4 regions of the Pseudarthrobacter sp. As-47 genome follow, and region 4 is predicted to be linked to each of the others. Evidence: predicted binding sites of a transcription regulator. Region 4 holds the regulator's gene; each other region holds the start of a gene.
What was found. Region 4 encodes LexA, which represses DNA repair genes until DNA is damaged. Its sites were predicted from a motif close to TCGAACANNTGTTCGA; they were not measured.
Positions count from the first base shown of each region.

Region 1: the regulator LexA is predicted to act here: its motif matches at 1,145-1,160, upstream of AC4BCK_RS20405 (shikimate dehydrogenase).
Region 2: the regulator LexA is predicted to act here: its motif matches at 1,225-1,240, upstream of AC4BCK_RS01425 (LexA family protein).
Region 3: the regulator LexA is predicted to act here: its motif matches at 1,461-1,476, upstream of AC4BCK_RS20460 (shikimate dehydrogenase).

Region 1 is NZ_CM177088.1:4,407,148-4,409,342, forward strand. Features, by position in the region: gene AC4BCK_RS20395 (tripartite tricarboxylate transporter TctB family protein) at 1-12, opposite strand, end outside; gene AC4BCK_RS20400 (Bug family tripartite tricarboxylate transporter substrate binding protein) at 84-1,055, opposite strand; gene AC4BCK_RS20405 (shikimate dehydrogenase) at 1,283-2,155, shown strand; gene AC4BCK_RS20410 (IclR family transcriptional regulator domain-containing protein) at 2,185-2,195, opposite strand, start outside.
Region 2 is NZ_CM177088.1:298,094-300,288, reverse strand. Features, by position in the region: gene AC4BCK_RS01435 (purine-cytosine permease family protein) at 1-99, shown strand, start outside; gene AC4BCK_RS01430 (polysaccharide deacetylase family protein) at 116-1,072, shown strand; gene AC4BCK_RS01425 (LexA family protein) at 1,254-1,685, shown strand; gene AC4BCK_RS01420 (Y-family DNA polymerase) at 1,710-2,195, shown strand, end outside.
Region 3 is NZ_CM177088.1:4,418,488-4,420,682, forward strand. Features, by position in the region: gene AC4BCK_RS20455 (bifunctional sugar phosphate isomerase/epimerase/4-hydroxyphenylpyruvate dioxygenase family protein) at 1-499, opposite strand, end outside; gene AC4BCK_RS20460 (shikimate dehydrogenase) at 499-1,380, opposite strand; gene AC4BCK_RS20465 (IclR family transcriptional regulator) at 1,516-2,195, opposite strand, start outside.
Region 4 is NZ_CM177088.1:1,625,493-1,627,687, reverse strand. Features, by position in the region: gene AC4BCK_RS07490 (histidinol-phosphate transaminase) at 1-56, opposite strand, end outside; gene AC4BCK_RS07485 (LysM peptidoglycan-binding domain-containing protein) at 130-546, opposite strand; gene lexA (transcriptional repressor LexA) at 870-1,604, shown strand; gene AC4BCK_RS07475 (ATP-dependent DNA helicase) at 1,754-2,195, opposite strand, start outside.

The sequences.
Region 1 (2,195 bases), 1.7 Mb from region 4:
GTGATCGTTCATTGCGGTTCCTCAGTAGGGGCCGGCCAGCGGAAGGCCGGCCGGCCCGTCTGCCTCGAAGTGTGTGCCCTGCGCTACTTGCCCTGCGCGAGCTTGATCCACGGTCCGTAACGGTCGGCTTCCTCGTCAAGGAACGCCTTCATCTCCTCCGCGTCCTTGAAGGTAGGCACGAGGTTGGACCCTTCGATGACCTTCTTGTATTCCGGGTCCTCAACAGCCTTGCCCATGGCGGTGGAGAGCTTGCTGACCACTTCCTCGGGTGTACCGGCCGGAGCCATGATTCCCACCCATGAAGCGTTCTGCAGGTCGATTCCTTCTTCCTTGGCGGTGGGGACATCCGGGTTCTTTGGATCCCGTTCCTCGGTCAGCATGGCCAGGTAACGGAGCTTGCCTGCGTCCACCTGGTTCTTCTGCGTGCCGATCGCATCGATCGAGAAATCGACGTCACCGGCCGCCGCAGCAGCAACTGCCGGGGCTGAGCCGTCAAACGGGACAGATGTGAGTTCGATTCCGGCCAGTTCCTGGAGGCCCTGGGCGGGGGAATCCCAGACCGAGCCGACGCCCGGGCTGGAGTAGGTGACCTTGCCGGGGTTGGCCTTGGCGTCCGCGACGAGGTCCTTGAGCGACTTGTAGGGGCTGTCCACCGGGACAGCGATGGCACCGGGTCCGGCCAGGCCCTGGCCAATCGGCGCGTAGTTGGACGGGTCGATGTCGTAATCCTGGAACTGCAGGGTGGCCACCTCTACGCCCATCATCGAGAGGTTGTATCCGTCCGGCTTTTGGTCCTTCAGCCAGTTGTAGGCCACCGATCCGTTGGCTCCCGGCTTGTTTTCGACGATGACTTCGACGCCCAGCTCTTTTTCCAGCAGCGGTGCGATGGTACGGGCCGTCAGGTCCCCCGAGCCGCCTGCGGCCCACGGAACGGTCAGCCGGATGTCCTGTGCAGGGAAGTCGGCTTCCGAACTGCTGTTGCTGCCCGAGGCGCAGCCGGTCAGCGCAAGCAACCCCGCCGTGCCCACTGCGAGTGATTTTAGAAGGGTTTTCACTACGGTTTTCTCCTTTGATACCCGTACTCCGACAAGGCTGCCGGCTGTCTTCTCCGACAGTGCGCCTCGCCTGGGACTTTGTGCGCATTACGAACATGTGTGCATAAAACGTACAGTAGTTGTAATCTAGTTCACATCGAGGTCCGGAACAAGGCCGCGGCCGAAATTGTGACCAGGCAATCCGACCCAAGGACGCTTCGCACTGGCGGGGCCGGAAGGTGGACAGAATGAGTACTCCGGCGGAGTCGTACCTGGTGGGGTTGATCGGCGAAGGAACCACGCACTCCCTGACCCCCGCCCTCCACGAGCGGGAAGCCGACCATCACGGGCTGCGGTACATCTACCGGACCGTCGACCTGACCGTCCTGGCACGTCCGGCGGACGACGTGGGCACCCTGCTCTCGGCCGGACGCGACCTGGGCTTCAATGCTTTCAACATCACCGTTCCCGCCAAACAGGTTGTCCTTGGGTACCTTGATGATCTTTCGGACGATGCGGCGCGGCTGGAAGCGGTCAACACCGTCCTTGTCCGTGATGGCAAGTTCATCGGCCACAACACCGATTACTCCGGATTTGGCTCCGCCCTCGAGGAAGGCCTCCCCGGAGCATCCCTTGGACATGTTGTGCAGCTGGGCGCGGGCGGCGCCGGGGCCGCTACGGCCTATGCGCTCCTGGCGGCAGGAGCGCAGCACCTGTGCGTCCTGGACCTGGATCCCGCCCGGTCCCGGGAGCGGGCCGAGGCCCTCGCGCAGATCTTTCCGGACAGGAACATCGAGTGGCGGCCGATCGGCGAGATAGGGGATCTGATGTCCGAGGCTGACGGCCTGGTGCATGCCACTCCCGTGGGCATGCACGCCCATCCGGGCATGCCCCTGGACGGGGACCTGCTCCAGTCCCGGCACTGGGTGGCCGATATCGTCTACCGTCCGATCGAAACCGAACTGGTCAAGGCCGCCGGCGCCAAAGGGTGCCGTGTGCTGGACGGCGGCCACATGGCCGTGGGCCAGGCGGTGGACGCCTTCCGCCTCATCACGGGCGTGGAACCGGACCGCGCACGCATGAGGCAGCATTTCCTGTCCTTGCTCCGGCAGGGGACCTAGGCACGGGCGGTGTCCATCCCCTTGGGCGGCTAACCCCGGG
Region 2 (2,195 bases), 1.3 Mb from region 4:
AAGTTCCTCGAATCCGCTCCGGCTGCCGGCGCCGACTCCCAGCCCTCCCCGGCCCTGGCCGGAATCCCTGCCCGGCCCAGCGCCCCGGCCGGCCTCTAACCTAGGAACACCTGACATGACCATTGACGCATTCCCCGATTCCGCCCACCCGATCACCTGGCCCGAGGGCAAGCAGGCGGCAGCCTCCTTCACCTTCGACGTCGACGCCGAATCCTGCACCATCGCCCACGATCCCAAGAGCACCAGCCGGATGTCCCTGATGACCCACCAGTCCTACGGGCCCAAGGTGGCAGTCCCCCGGCTGCTGCAGATCCTCCAGCGGCAGGACATCCGTGCCACGTTCTTCGTCCCCGGCTTCACCGCCGAGTGCTATCCGGACACGGTCCGGCGCATCGTGGACGCGGGGCATGAGGTGGCCCACCACGGCTACCTGCACGAGCCCATGCAGGGTATCGACGCCGAGACGGAGGCACGTTACATCGACCGCGGCCTGGAGGCGCTGGCCAAGGCAGCCGGGGTGGAACCGGTGGGCTACCGGGCGCCGTGGTGGGAACTGAACTGGCACTCCCCGGCGCTCCTGGCGGACCGCGGCTTCCTCTACGATTCAAGCCTGCTCGACGGCGATGCCCCCTACCGCTTCAGCGTCGCCCCGGGCGACTCCCGGGACATTGTGGAGATTCCGGTGGACTGGGCGCTGGACGACTGGGAGCAGTACGCGTTCTACCCGGGCGTCACCGGCAGCGGCGTCATCGAGAGCCCGGCGAAGGTCCTGGAAATGTGGACGCTGGAGGCGGAGGCGCACCATGCGCAGGGCAGCTGCTTCGTCCTGACCAACCATCCCTTCATCTCCGGCCGGCCTTCCAAGGCTGTAGCCCTGGAACAGCTGATTGAACGGGTCAAGGGAATGGACGGCATGTGGGTGGCCACCATGGAAGAGATCGCGGAGCACACCCGGCGGACGGTTCAGGAAGTCCACACCCACGCCCGCATCCAGGTGCCCTCCTTCCCGGATACCGGGGCGAAGTTCACGCCGTCGGTGGTCCGGGAGTCACGGCCCGCCGTCGCCGGCTGACCTAACCACAACCAGACGCAGAGTGGCGCTGCCCAGCCGGGCAGCACCACTCTGCTCTTTAAGGTGGCTGCCTCACAGTGAAGCACCCGGAGGCAGGGACGCCAGATACTCCGGGGGTGGCATTGTCAGGGCCAGGGTCTACACTGAAGTAATCGAACATATATTCGAATAAAGGTGTGTTGTGGGCGTTATTATCGGTCCCCGCGTGATACATGCGGGCGCCTCGTTGTTGTCAGTGCTGATTGCCCCGGTTCCCGTCGCCGCAGGGTTTCCTTCGCCGGCGCAGGACTACTTCGATGGCCGGATCGACCTGAACGCCCACCTGATCAAGGACATCACCAGCACGTTCGTGGTCCGCGTGACAGGAGACTCCATGGAGCGCGCGGGCATCAGCGACGGTGATGAGCTGATCGTCAACAGGGCACTGGAACCCCGGGACGGCTCGGTGGTGATTGCCGTGCTGGACGGGGAGCTGACGGTGAAGCGCCTGCGCCTTACAGCCACAGGCGTGGTGCTGCAGGCGGAGAATCCAAAGTATCCGGACATCAGAGTGCCTGCCCTCTCGGAGCTGACCATCTGGGGCGTGGCCACGAGGTGCCTGCACCATGTCTAGCCGGCGGCGTCCGGGTGCCTGCCGATGAGCAAAACCGTCCCCATGCGGCAGATGCCGCAGATCGCCCACGTAGACGTGAACTGTTTCTACGCCTCGGCGGAGCGTGCCTTCGATCCCTCGCTGGAGGGCAGGCCGCTGGTGGTCCTTTCGAACAACGACGGCTGCGCCGTCACCCGCTCCCCCGAGGCGAAGGCCCTGGGCATTGCCACCGGCGAGCCGTGGTTCAAACTCGCACCCCGCGCGAAGGAATGGGGACTGGTGGCCAAATCCAGCAACTACGAGCTCTATGGCGACATCAGCGCCCGGGTCATGGAGCTGCTCGGCAGGTACTCCGCGTGGCTGGAGGTTTACAGCATCGACGAGGCCTTCCTCGGAGTGAAGGGGAAGCCGGAGCAGCTGCTGGCGCTGGGAAGGACCATGAAGAATGCCGTCCGCCGCAATGTGGGCGTGCCCGTATGCGTCGGGATCGCGCCCACCAAGACGCTGGCCAAACTGTGCAACAAATGGGCC
Region 3 (2,195 bases), 1.7 Mb from region 4:
AGGAGTCCAGGCAGGTTCCCAGGTTGGGGTGGTCCACCATCTCCACCAGGCGGTAGGCGTGCTCGTAGTCGTTCACGTGCTTGCCCCAGGCCAGGGCCTCGTAGGCCACCTTGATGCCGTGGTCGCCGGCAAGTCCGGCCAGCTGGGCGAGCTGTTCGGCGCGGACGGCGTCGTCGTCGATCGTGGCCGTGGCAACGTTGGAGCAGACCAGGATGGTGTCCATGCCCAGGCGGGACATCAGGTTGAACTTCGCCTCCGCCCGCCGGAGGTTCGCCTTCAGCAGGTCCGGGGCCACGCCGTCGAAATCCCGGAACGGCTGGTAGAGGTCCAGCCCCAGGCCAAGGTCTGCTGCCATGGACCGGACGTCCCCGGGGCTCAGCGGCGAGGTGACCAGGTCCTGTTCAAAGATCTCGATGCCGTCGAACCCGGCGATGGCACAGGCCTGCATCTTCTCCTTCAGGGTGCCGGAGAGGCAGACGGTGGCGATACCGGTGCGCATCAGGCAGCCACCTCTTCTGCGGCCACGAGCTCCAGGAAGTGCGAGCGCATGCGGTCCGGATCGGGTTCCAGGCCCGTGAAGATGCGGAAGGCATCTGCGGCCTGGCCCACTGCCATCCGGCCGCCGTCCAGGACCTCGCAGCCCTTGGCGCGGGCGCCCCGGACGAGCTCGGTGTCGATGGGGCGGTAGACAATGTCCGCCACCCAGTGCCGGGACTCCAGCAGCTCCAGGTCCAGCGGAACGCCGGGGTGGGCGGCCATCCCCACGGGGGTGCAGTGCACCAGGCCGTCGGCCAGCGGCATCAGCTGCGGCAGCTCCGCCGTCGTGCGCGCCACAACGGTGCTGTCCGGGAAGAAGCCGGCCAGTTCGGCTGCCCGGGCGGCGCTGCGGGCGGCGTCCATGTCCACGAGGTCCAGGTGGCGGACCCCGGCGGTGAGGAGGGCGTAGGCCACGGCGGAACCTGCCCCGCCGGCGCCCAGCTGGACCACCCGGTCCAGCCTGGCGCCGGGAAGTCCTGAGGAGAGGGCTGCGGCAAAGCCGGAAAAGTCTGTGTTGTGGCCTATGAACCGGCCGCCGTCGATCACCACGGTATTGACCGCACCGAGCCGCACGGCGTCCGGCGTCACCTCGTCCAGGTGCTGCAGGACCAGCTGCTTGCAGGGGTGCGTGATGTTCAGGCCGTTGAAGCCGAGGTTCCTGGCACTGCGCAGCAGCTCTCCCACGGAGTCGCCGGGAAGGCCGAGTTCCACGAGGTCGATGGGCCGGTAGAGGTAGCGCAGGCCCTGGACATCCCCTTCGCGCTCGTGCATGGGCGGGGTGAGTGACGGCATCACACCATCGCCGACCAGTCCCACCAGGTAGGACTCAGTTCGATTACTCATCCGTGCAGCTCCTTTGGTACGGCACCGGGCAGGAGCAGTGCGCCAGGCGGGTGCTGCTGCTGCGGTGTTGAAAGTTACGGTACATCATTTGTTCTATCAGCGCACTCTTGTTCCACATACGAACAAATAGCCGAGTCAGCGTTGCGGCAGGCGGGCCGCAAGCTCGGCGGCCGCCTCCTGCAGCAGCGGGACGCACGCCGCCAGTTCCTCCAGGCCCATGCGGAAGACGGGGACCGCCGTTGCCAGGGAAGCGAAGGCGTGGCCCTGGGAGTTGAGAAGCGGAACGGCGACGGCACGCATGCCCATCTCGTTTTCCTCGTCCATCACGGCATATCCTTGGCGCCGGACCTTATCGATTTCCGCGCGGAAGGCGTCCAGATCCGTGATGGACTTTTCCGTGAGCTGCTCCAGCGGGAGATCCTCCAGCAGCCGTTCGCGGTCGGCGTCCTCCGCAAAGGCAACCAGCACTTTTCCGACGGCGGTAGTGGAGAGGGAGCCCAAGTGGCCGGGGTCGCTGGTCACCCGGAACATCTGCGGACCGTCCACCTTGTTGACCGTGAGGTGGTGGTGGCCGTCGCGGACGCTGAGGATGGTGGCCTCGCCCGTCTGTTCGGTGACCCGGCGGAGGACCGGCATGGCCGTGCCGGCGAAGCCGTGATGGTTGGAGACCCGCTGGCCCAGCTGGAAGATCCGCAGGCCCAGGTGGTAGCGGCGGCCGTCCGGTTCGTAGTCCACGAAGCCGTCGCGGGTCAGGGACCCCAGCAGGCGGTAGGTGGTACTGAAGGGCAGCTCGGCCCGTCGGGAGATCTCTGCGG
Region 4 (2,195 bases):
CCGCGGAGGTTGCTGCGGAGGGGAAGCCGGTTCAGGCGTTCTAGCTGGTCATTCACCTGAACAGTTTAGTGCCCGTGCCGGGTGCCGGAAAATGTGACGGCATCCTGTTCGCCCTCGGCATGTGCCGGATCAGCCGGCGGGGACGAACAGCTGCTGCCCGGGGAAGACCGCACCTGCGGACAGGTTGTTCAGCTGCACGATGTCCGCCACAACATCGCGTGCGTCGCGCTCCGGCGCAACGGTGGCCGCGATGCCCCACAGTGACTGGCCGGGCTGGACCGTCACGGTGACCGCGGACGTTGTCTCAAGGTCCGCAGCAGAGTCGGAGGCTTTCGCCGGGGAGTTGAAGAAGCCTGCCAGTGAGAGCAGCAGGGCGGCCAGGAGCACCAGGGGAATCCCGATCAGCACGATGCGGCCGCGGCGGGTCAGCCGCAGGGGCGGAAGGGCTGCCGGCCGTTCCGGCTGCCGCTCTTCAGGCCCGGAGAGAAGTTGCTGCACTGAGAGCAGCTGTGGACGTGAACCCCGCGAAACAGATGTAGCTGACATGAACTGAGCCCTCCTGGACCATACTGTGCTGCCCGGATGTTCTGCTCCGCGCCCCTCTGGGGGCTTCCCGGCACCATCATCGAATGGCCGGGGTTCGCAGTAGAACATATATTCGAACTTTGCTTTCTCTGTTTTAGCACCTATCAACGAACATTGTCGAGACTCGCTAGAACAAATGTTTGAAAAAGCAGTGTGGCTGGCCTAGTTTTGAACGAAAGAACAACCACCCGGACAGTCGATCAGCAGGGTCTGACATTATGGGGCGGGATCCTCCAGGGCCTGGCCGTGGAGGGGCCGGCGGACACCGAAAGGCATTGGCGAATATGGCAGCAGCAGCCGCCGGGGGCAGGGCAACCGCGCAACCGAAGAGGACCGCCAAGGGCCTGACGCCACGGCAGAAAAAAATCCTCGAAACCATCCAGCGCTCCGTCAATGAGAACGGTTACCCCCCGTCCATGCGGGAGATCGGTGACACGGTGGGGCTGGCCAGCCTTTCAAGTGTCACGCACCAGCTGGCCCAGCTGGAGAAACTCGGCTACCTCCGCCGTGACCCGAAGCGTCCGCGCGCCATGGAAGTCCTCATGCCCCTGACCCTGGACGGCGGTGCGGCCAAGCCAAGCAGCCAGCCATCAGCCGGACTTCCAGCCGGCGGTGCCACCGTCACGGAGCTGCCTACGGCCCTGGACACCGCGATGGTCCCGCTCGTTGGCCGCATCGCTGCTGGTGGTCCCATCCTTGCCGACCAGCAGGTGGAGGACGTTATGCCGCTCCCCCGGCAGCTGGTGGGCCAGGGCGAACTGTTCATGCTCAAAGTGGCCGGCGATTCGATGGTGGACGCAGCCATCTGTGATGGCGACTGGGTGGTGGTCCGCCGCCAGGCGGACGCGGCCAACGGGGACATCGTCGCTGCCCTCCTTGATGACGAAGCCACTGTGAAGACGTTCCGGCAGCGTGACGGCCACACCTGGCTGCTCCCCCAGAACACCCAGTACGAGCCCATCCTCGGGGACCACGCCACCATCATGGGCAAGGTCGTGTCGGTGCTCCGCTCGCTGTAGCCGCCCGCTCCTGGCCCCAGGCAGGGCCAGCCCACAACACAGTCAGCCCGAGGCACATTCGGCCGTGCGCAGCGCTGGCCGGATCCACCTTGGGCAGATCCGGCCCTGCGCAGTGCGGGCTTCCCGGAGCCCCGGCATGTGAAGGGACGTCAGGGGTTCTCCCCGGCCAGCCTCTCCAAGGCGGCGATTGCCGTCTTCCGGTCCGTTGTGGACCAGAACGGCGGCAGCGCTCCCCGGAGGAACCCGGCGTAGCGCTCGGTGGCGAGCCTGGAGTCAAGTACTGCCACCACCCCCTTGTCCCCGGTAGAGCGGATCAGGCGGCCTGCGCCCTGGGCAAGCCGGATGGCGGCATGGGTGGCCGAAACTGACATAAAGCCGTTTCCGCCGGCCTGCGCCACGGCGCGGGAGCGCGCCGTCATGAGGGGATCGTCCGGCCGCGGAAAGGGAATCCGGTCTATCACCACAAGCCGGCATGAACCGCCCGGAACGTCCACGCCCTGCCACAGGGACATGGTTCCGAAAAGGCAGGTGTCGGGCTCGTCGGCGAACTGCTTCACCAGTGCGGTCATGGTGGAGTCACCCTGGCAGAGG